Regions from separate parts of the Caldimonas sp. KR1-144 genome, predicted to be linked through region 2. Evidence: riboswitches for the same ligand, from Rfam matches in the RefSeq annotation. Region 2 holds a riboswitch; the other holds the start of a gene.
The links. Region 2 has a riboswitch for S-adenosylhomocysteine ahead of metH (methionine synthase). Riboswitches for the same ligand answer to the same signal wherever they lie in the genome.
Positions count from the first base shown of each region.

Region 1 (4,707 bases), on a different contig from region 2:
TGAGCCCAGACGAAGTATTCGGTGTTGCCTTCGGTGTTGCCGCGGCCGCCGCCGGCGATCGTGCTTTCGAACCAGTCGCGCACCGTCCAGCGCAGCGCCGCGCAGGCCTCGCGCACCGCGGCCTCGACGCGCGCGTACTGCGCCGGGTCCTTGACGATGCCGCCCTTGCCGACATGCTGCGGGCCGACCTCGAACTGCGGCTTGACCAGCAGCAGCGCGTCGCCGCCGGCCTTCAGCCACGGCGCGAGGTGCGCGAGGTTGGCCGCCAGCGAGATGAAGGACAGGTCGGCGACGACGAGATCGAAGCCGCCTTCGGGCGCATGCGCGGCGAGCTCCGAGCCGGCCAGCTCGCGCAGGTGCAGGCCCTCGAGCGGGACCACGCGCGCGTCGCCGCGAAGCTTGTCGTGCAGCTGACCGTGGCCGACGTCGAAGCCGACCACGCGGGCCGCGCCGCGCGCGAGCAGCACCTCGGTAAAGCCGCCGGTGCTCTGGCCGACATCGAGGCAGACGCGACCGGTCACGTCGAGCCCGGTGCGCGCCAGCGCGCCGTCGAGCTTGAGGCCGCCGCGCGAGACCCAGCGCGCCTCGGCGTCGTCGAGCAGGCGCAGCGGCGCGTGCGCCGGCAGCTCGTCGCCGTTCTTGGCCACGCGCTGCCAGCGCCCGCCTGCCTCCCACTCGACGCCGGCGGCGATCAGCCGCTGCGCCTGCGAGCGCGAGGCCGCGAGGCCGCGTTCGACGAGCAGCTGGTCGGCGCGCATCTCAACGTCGCTCCAGCGTCTGCGGTGGCGGCAGCGAGACCGCGACGACGTAGCCGTCCGGGTCCTCGAAGCAGCGCGCGCAAGCGCTCCAGTAGGGGTTGTGCGGGGCGACCTCGCGCGCGCCCGCGTCCAGCAGACGGCGGGCGCAGGCGTGAAGCGAGGCTTCGTCGTCGACGTAGAACACGAGCAGGTGCTCCGGGGTCGGTGCGCGCGGCGCGGCGACGCCATGTTCGCGCACGAACTCGATCTGCCAGCGCTCGCCGGCGCGGCCGAGGATCAGGCCGTCGAAGCCCTGGTGGTCCTCGAAGCGGCCGACGACCTCGCAGCCGAGCGCCGTGTAGAAGCGCTCGAGGGCCGCGAGATCGTTGGTCGGGCGCGCGCTGCGCAGGCGCACGGCGTCGTCGTCGCTCAGTAGCGGTAGGTGTCCGGCTTGTACGGACCCTGCTTGGGCACGCCGATGTAGGCGGCCTGTTCGTCGGTCAGCTCGGTGAGCTGGGCGCCGAGCTTCTTGAGCTGCAGCCGCGCGACCTTCTCGTCGAGGTGCTTGGGCAGCACGTAGACCTTGCCGATGTCGTAGCTGTCCGGATGGGCGTACAGCTCGATCTGCGCGATGGTCTGGTTGGCGAAACTCGACGACATCACATAGCTCGGGTGGCCGGTGGCGCAGCCCAGGTTCACCAGGCGGCCCTTGGCGAGCAGGATGATGCGCTTGCCGTCCGGGAAGATCACGTGGTCGACCTGCGGCTTGATCTCCTCCCACTGGCACTTGGCCTCGAGCTGGGCGACCTGGATCTCGTTGTCGAAGTGGCCGATGTTGCAGACGATGGCCTGGTCCTTCATCGCGGCCATGTGCTCGTAGGTGATGACGTCGCGGTTGCCGGTGGTCGTCACGAAGATGTCGGCCTTGTCGGCGGCGTACTCCATCGTCACGACGCGATAGCCCTCCATCGCGGCCTGCAGCGCATTGATCGGGTCGATCTCGGTGACCCAGACCTGCGCCGACAGCGCGCGCAGCGCCTGGGCCGAGCCCTTGCCCACGTCGCCGTAGCCGCAGACCACGGCGACCTTGCCGGCGATCATCACGTCGGTCGCGCGCTTGATGCCGTCGACCAGCGACTCGCGGCAGCCGTAGAGGTTGTCGAACTTGCTCTTGGTGACGCTGTCGTTGACGTTGATCGCGCGGAACATCAGCGTGCCCTTGGCCGACATCTCCTTCAGGCGATGCACGCCGGTGGTGGTCTCCTCGGTCACGCCGATGATCTGGGCGCTCTTGCGCGAATACCAGGTCGCGTCCTCGGCGAGCTTGGCCTTGATCGCGGCGAACAGCACGCGCTCCTCCTCGCTGCCCGGGTTGGCCAGCACGGCCGGGTTCTTCTCGGCCTGCTTGCCCAGGTGCATCAGCAGCGTCGCGTCGCCGCCGTCGTCGAGGATCATGTTCGGGCCTTCGGCCTCGCTGCCCTTGGGGCCGAAGTCGAAGATGCGGTGCGTGTAGTCCCAGTAGTCGGCCAGCGACTCGCCCTTGTAGGCAAACACCGGCGTGCCGACGGCGGCCAGCGCGGCGGCGGCGTGGTCCTGGGTCGAGAAGATGTTGCACGAGGCCCAGCGCACCTGCGCGCCGAGCGCCTGCAGCGTCTCGACCAGCACCGCGGTCTGGATCGTCATGTGCAGCGAGCCGGTGATGCGCGCGCCCTTGAGCGGCTGGCTCTTCGCGAACTCCTCGCGGATCGCCATCAGGCCGGGCATCTCGGTCTCGGCGATCTTGATTTCCTTGCGACCCCAGTCGGCCAGCGACAGGTCGGCGACCACGTGGTCTTGGGCGGGCTTCAGAACAGCGCTCATCTCGCGCACTCCTTGTTTGAAAAGGGGGTGGGCGAGCGCCGTTGGAACCGGTGAGGCCACCCGGCGGGGGCCCGCTTCGAGCCTGGCGCGGTGGGGGGCCGCGTCGCAACGCTCCTCGAAGCGGGGTGGATTTTAGCGGGTTGTGTTTGTTGGGGGCCTGCGGGGGATGCCGCTCTGCGGGAGTGGTGTCGTCTCTGCGAGGCTCGATGCCGGGATTTCGCCTCGGCGGGCGACCTACTTTCTTTGCTTCGCCAAAGAAAGTAGGCAAAGAAAGGCGACCCCCGATCCGGCGCCCGCGGCGTTGCCGCGGGTTCCCTGCGGTGCTCGCTCCAGGGGCGCGCCGCTTAACTCGCTGCACTCACTGCGTTCGTGCGCTCGAACAGTCGCGGCGAGTTTGAGGTTGAAGCGCGCTGGCGCGCGCCGCCCCTTGCGCTGCGCTCCTCGGCGCCTCCTAGGGGGCCCCATCCAGACGGTCGCAGCCCCGCTCGGGGGTGTGTTGCCGTTGCAGTTGCCGTTGGGCCCCCTCGATGGCGCCGAGGAGCGCAGCGAAGCGGGCGGCGCGCGCCAGCGCGCCTCGACTTCTGACTCGCCGCTTTGTTCGAGCGCAGTGAGCGCAGCGAACGCAGCGAGTTATGCGGCGCGCCCGCTTCGCGAGCACCGCAGGGCACCCGGCGCAGCCGGGCGCCTGAGCGGGGGTCGCCTTTTCTTTGCCTACTTTCTTTTGGCGAAGCAAAAGAAAGTAGGTGCGCCGCCGGGGCGCACATCCCGGCTCTGCCCCGCAGGGGCAGCTCCAGCCCCCGCAGGCGAGCCAGCCCAACCAAACCAAACCAGCGACAATCCGCCCCTTCCCAAGCGCATCCCCCGCCGGGGCAAACCAGCGCCCCGGAGCCCCCTCGTGACCGACCCCCTGCTGCAAGCCGAGGTGCGCCGCCGCCGCACCTTCGCGATCATTTCCCACCCCGACGCCGGCAAGACCACGCTGACCGAGAAGCTGCTGCTGTTCTCGGGCGCGATCCACATCGCCGGTTCGGTGAAGGCGCGCAAGGCCAGCCGCCATGCGACCTCGGACTGGATGGAAATCGAGAAGCAGCGCGGCATCTCGGTGGCCAGTTCGGTGATGCAGATGCTGTATCGCGACTGCGTCATCAACCTGCTCGACACGCCCGGCCACAAGGATTTCTCCGAAGACACGTACCGCGTGCTGACGGCCGTGGACGCCGCGCTGATGGTGATCGACGCGGCCAACGGCGTCGAGCCGCAGACGCGAAGGCTGATCGAGGTCTGTCGCCAGCGCGACACGCCGATCCTCACCTTCGTCAACAAGATGGACCGCGAGGGCCGCGAGCCGCTCGAGCTGCTCGACGAGATCGAGCAGGAACTGGGCATGCCCTGCGTGCCGATGACCTGGCCGGTCGGCCAGGGCAAGGCCTTCGGCGGCATCGTCGATCTGCGCAAGCAGCAGATGCGCCTGTTCGCCGCCGGCGAGGACAAGCGCAGCGGCGACGACGAGATCGTGCCGCTCGCGCAGGCCGATGCGCTTCGCCAGCGCTTCGGCCACGACTTCGAGCAGGCCGAGTCCAACATCGAGCTGCTGCAGGCCGCCGCGCCGGCGTTCGACGAGGCCGCCTTCGTCGGCGCGAAGCAGACGCCGGTGTTCTTCGGCTCGGGCGTCAACAACTTCGGCGTGCAGGAGGTGCTCGACGCGCTGGTCGACCTGGCGCCGCCGCCGGCCGCGCGCCACGTCACGCAAGAAGGCGGCGAGCAGCGCGAGATCGCGCCCGCGACGCCGGGCTTCTCGGGCGTGGTGTTCAAGGTGCAGGCCAACATGGACCCGTCGCACCGCGACCGCATCGCCTTCGTGCGCGTCAACTCCGGCCGCTACGGCCAGGGCATGAAGCTGCGCGTGCAGCGCACCGCGAAGGAGCTGCGCCCGACCTCGGTGGTGACCTTCCTGTCGCAGCGCCGCGAGGCGGTGGAAGAGGCCTACGCGGGCGACATCATCGGCTTCACGACGCACGGCGGCGTGCAGCTCGGCGACACCATCACCGACGGCGACGCGCCGGCCGCGTTCGGCACCTACACCGGTCTGCCGTTCTTCGCGCCGGAGCTG
Region 1 is NZ_JBMSEE010000003.1:320,433-325,139, reverse strand. It holds gene ACO2TI_RS09460 (TlyA family RNA methyltransferase) at 1-758, opposite strand, end outside; gene ACO2TI_RS09455 (VOC family protein) at 760-1,152, opposite strand; gene ahcY (adenosylhomocysteinase) at 1,167-2,597, opposite strand; S-adenosyl-L-homocysteine riboswitch at 2,624-2,720, opposite strand; gene ACO2TI_RS09445 (peptide chain release factor 3) at 3,493-4,707, shown strand, end outside.
Region 1: it holds a riboswitch for S-adenosylhomocysteine, as region 2 does, so the genes downstream of both, ahcY (adenosylhomocysteinase) here and metH (methionine synthase) in region 2, are expected to answer to the same signal.

Region 2 (4,707 bases):
CCGCGGTGGCCGGCGCCTGGACGCGCGCGCCGGCCACCGGCGAGCAAGTGCAGGCCTACGTGGTCGGCGCGCGCGGCGACGGCGACGTGTGGACCATCCGCTACCTCGGGCGCGAAGCGGTGCGCACGGCCGACGGGCGGATCGTCGATTCGCTCAAGTTCCTGCGCGAGCCCACCTCGCCGCACGGCACGCGCGCCGAGTTCTGGCTCGACCCGGGCAGCGGCTTCCTGCCGGTGCGCGCGCGCCTGACCGACGGCTCTGGCGACGCCCTGGAGCTGCTGCGCGACGCCGGGGCCTCCTGACGACCCCCCGGACCGCGGCACCGTTCGACCATGGGCTTGAAACTTGCTGCGGGGCCCTCAACTCCCAGCAACAGGAGTTCCACCGAATGCTGATGCTCTACAACTCGGACCATTTCGCGGTCGTGCAGATCGAGATCGCCGCCGAAGGCGAGATCGCGCCGGCCGAGGGCGTGCCCGCGCTCACGCGCGGCGGCTACGAAATCGTCGACAAGCACGCTCGCAAGGAGCTGTTCCTCGAAGGAGCGATGGCCGAGCAGTTCAAGCTCGGTGTCGAGAAGCTCATCGAGACCGAGCCGAGCGAAGACGACATCGACGCCTTCCTGGCGCGCTTCACGACGCTGGCGACCCAGCCGGTGGTGCTGCACTGACGCTTGGCTGAATGTCCCGAACCGAAAGCGGCCCAAGGGCCGCTTTCTACAATCCGGGCATGACTGCCCGCCCCATTGCCGCCAAATCGGCCCCGTTCACGCGCGCTGCGCGCCTGCCCGAGCTGCTTGCGCAGCGCATCCTCGTGCTCGACGGCGCGATGGGCACGATGATCCAGCGCTACAAGCTCGGCGAGGCCGACTACCGCGGCGAGCGCTTCAAGGACCACCCCAAGGACCTCAAGGGCAACAACGAGCTCCTGCAGTTCACGCGCCCGGACGTGATCCGCGAGATCCACGAGCACTACCTGGCGGCCGGCGCCGACATCATCGAGACCAACACCTTCGGCGCGACCTCGGTCGCGCAGGAGGACTACGGCCTCGAATCGCTGGCCTACGAGATGAACGTCGAGGCCGCCAAGATCGCGCGCGCGGCCTGCGACAAATTCTCCACGCCCGACAAGCCGCGCTTCGTCGCCGGCGCGTTCGGACCGACGCCGCGCACCGCGAGCATCAGCCCGGACGTCAACGACCCCGGCGCGCGCAATGTCGACTTCGACACCTTGCGCGAGGCCTACAAGGAGCAGGGCCGCGGCCTGCTCGACGGCGGCTGCGACCTGTTCCTGGTCGAGACGATCTTCGACACGCTCAACGCCAAGGCGGCGATCGTCGCGATCGACGAGCTGTTCGAAGAGACCGGCGAGCGCCTCCCGATCATCATCTCGGGTACCGTGACCGACGCGTCGGGACGCATCCTCAGCGGCCAGACGGTGACCGCGTTCTGGCACTCCGTGCGCCACGCGCAGCCGATCGCGGTGGGCCTGAACTGCGCGCTGGGCGCCGCGCTGATGCGGCCCTATCTCGAGGAGCTGCACAAGGCCGCGGGCGACACCTGGATCTCCTGCTACCCGAACGCCGGCCTGCCCAACCCGATGAGCGACACCGGCTTCGACGAGACGCCGCCGGTGACCGGCGCGCTGGTCGAGGAGTTCGCGAAGAGCGGCATGCTCAACATCGCCGGCGGCTGCTGCGGCACGACGCCGGAGCACATCGCCGAGATCGCCAAGCGCGTGAGCGCCTACCGGCCGCGGGTGCGCGAGGAGCGCTGGCTGAGCGGATTGGCGCAGGCGGCCTGAGTCAGTTCGAGCCGGCGGGGCGGTCCGAGATCACGATCTCGACGCCGAACGCCGTGCCGCGCGCCGCGCTGACGATGCGCGAGCCGACGATGCCCTTGACCAGCAGGTGCTGCTTCACCGCGGCCGCGCGCTGGTCGCCCAGCGCCGCGGGGCCGGTCTCGTCCGCCGGTGCGCCGATGCGCAGCTCGGTGCTGGCGGCATAGGGTTTGAAGCCGATCGCCAGCTGGTCGAGCGCGGCGGCGAGCGCGGGCTTGACGCTCGCGCGGCCGGCATCGAACGAGAACTTCATCGGCACCTCGACGCGCAGCGTCTTGTCGCTCATCGCCTCGATCACCACCGGCGTGCCGCCCAGCGCGTCCTTCAGGCGCTTGCGCTGGGCCTCGAGCGCTGGCGACAGGCCGTAGCCGAACAGGCCGCCGAACGGCGAGGTCGATGGCGTGGGCGCCGGCGCGCCCGGCGTGCCGGGCTTCGGCGACGGGGCGGTGGCGCAGGCCGCGAGCCACAGGGCCGAGACGGTGACAAGGGCGAGTCGGTTCTTGTTCATGGGACGAGCAGGTTGCGGCGGGCATTGCAACCGCGCGAGGCCCGCCACGCAAGGCGTGGGAGGCAATTCTTTGTAAACCGTGCCCCCGTACAATCCCGTATCCCTCGAGGAGCGTTGCGACGGGCGCGTGCCCGCCAGGCTCGAGACGGCCGCGGCCCGCCCGCGGCCGACGCAACGGCGCTCACCCCTGCCGTCGTCGCGACGGGCTGCGGGTGGGCCGCAGCCGCCGATGTCGGGCCCATTGCCGAACGGCCGAATGGCCGAATGCCGATATGAGCGCTGCCGATTCCGTTCTCACCCAAGTGCCACCGATGCGCCTTTCCGGGCTCGAGCCCGTGGCCATCGGCGAGGGCACGCTGTTCGTCAACATCGGCGAGCGCACCAACGTCACCGGCTCCAAGGCCTTCGCGCGCATGATCCTCGAAGGTCGCTACGAGGATGCGCTGGCGGTCGCGCGCCAGCAAGTGGAAAACGGCGCGCAGGTCATCGACGTCAACATGGACGAGGCGATGCTGGATTCACAGGCGGCGATGGTGCGCTTCCTGAACCTGATCGCCTCCGAGCCCGAGATCGCGCGCGTGCCGATCATGATCGACTCGTCGAAGTGGTCGGTGATCGAGGCGGGCCTGAAGTGCATCCAGGGCAAGGGCATCGTCAACTCGATCTCCATGAAGGAGGGCGTCGAGGAATTCAAGCGCCAGGCCAAGCTGATCCGCCGCTACGGCGCGGCCACCGTGGTGATGGCCTTCGACGAGCAGGGCCAGGCCGACACCTTCGCGCGCAAGACCGAGATCTGCGAGCGCGCCTACCGCATCCTCGTCGACGAGGTCGGCTTTCCGCCCGAGGACATCATCTTCGACCCCAACATCTTCGCGATCGCCACCGGCATCGAGGAGCACGCGAACTACGCGGTCGACTTCATCGAGGCGACCCGCTGGATCAAGAAGAACCTGCCGGGCGCCAAGGTCTCGGGCGGCGTCTCGAACGTGAGCTTCAGCTTCCGCGGCAACGAGCCGGTGCGCGAGGCGATCCACACCGTGTTCCTGTACCACGCGATCCAGGCCGGCATGGACATGGGCATCGTCAATGCCGGGATGATCGGCGTCTACGACGATCTCGACGCCGAGCTGCGCGAGCGCGTGGAAGACGTCGTGCTCAACCGGCGGCCCGACGCCACCGAGCGCCTGCTCGAAGTCGCCGAGGCCGTGAAGGGCGCGGCCAAGGACGACAGCGCGCGCCTTGCGTGGCGCGCCGGCACGGTGCAGGAGCGCCTCTCGCACGCCCTGGTGCACGGCATCACCGACTTCATCGTCGAGGACACCGAGGAGTGCTGGCAGGCCATCAAGGCCGGCGGCGGACGCCCGCTGCACGTGATCGAAGGGCCGCTGATGAGCGGCATGAACATCGTCGGCGACCTGTTCGGCGCCGGCAAGATGTTCCTGCCGCAGGTGGTGAAGTCGGCGCGCGTGATGAAGCAGGCCGTGGCTCACCTCGTGCCCTACATCGAGGAAGAGAAGCGTCAGATGGCCGCCGCCGGCGACGACGTGCGCAGCAAGGGCAAGATCGTCATCGCGACCGTCAAGGGCGACGTGCACGACATCGGCAAGAACATCGTCACCGTCGTGCTCCAGTGCAACAACTACGAGGTCGTGAACATGGGCGTGATGGTCCCGTGCCAGGACATCCTCGCCAAGGCGAAGGTGGAAGGCGCGGACATCGTCGGCCTGTCGGGCCTGATCACGCCCAGCCTCGAGGAGATGCAGCACGTCGCGGCCGAGATGCAGCGCGACGACTACTTCCGCATCAAGAAGATCCCGCTGCTCATCGGCGGCGCCACCACCAGCCGCGTGCACACCGCGGTGAAGATCGCGCCGCACTACGAAGGCCCGGTGGTCTACGTGCCCGATGCCTCGCGCAGCGTGGGCGTGTGCTCGGAGCTGCTGTCGGACGACCGCGCGGCCAAGTTCATCGACGAGCTCACCGCCGACTACGTGCGCGTGCGCGAGCAGCATGCGAACAAGAAGGCCACGCCGCTGGTCACGCTGGCGGCCGCGCGGGCGAACAAGACGCCGATCGACTGGTCCGCGTACCGCCCGGTCGCGCCCAAGTTCCTCGGCCGACGCGTGTTCCGCAACTACGACCTTGCCGAGCTCGCGGCCTGCATCGACTGGGGCCCGTTCTTCCAGACCTGGGACCTTGCCGGTGCGTTCCCGCAGATCCTCAAGGACGAGATCGTGGGTGCCGAGGCGCAACGCGTGTTCAGCGACGGCAAGCGCATGCTGCAGCGCGCGATCGAGGGCCGCTGGCTGCAGGCGCACGGCGTGATCGGCCTGTACGCGGCGAACCAGGTCGACGACGAT
Region 2 is NZ_JBMSEE010000008.1:67,304-72,010, forward strand. It holds gene ACO2TI_RS17975 (DUF3108 domain-containing protein) at 1-302, shown strand, start outside; gene ACO2TI_RS17980 (BTH_I0359 family protein) at 389-670, shown strand; gene ACO2TI_RS17985 (homocysteine S-methyltransferase family protein) at 730-1,803, shown strand; gene ACO2TI_RS17990 (hypothetical protein) at 1,805-2,347, opposite strand; S-adenosyl-L-homocysteine riboswitch at 2,448-2,537, shown strand; gene metH (methionine synthase) at 2,620-4,707, shown strand, end outside.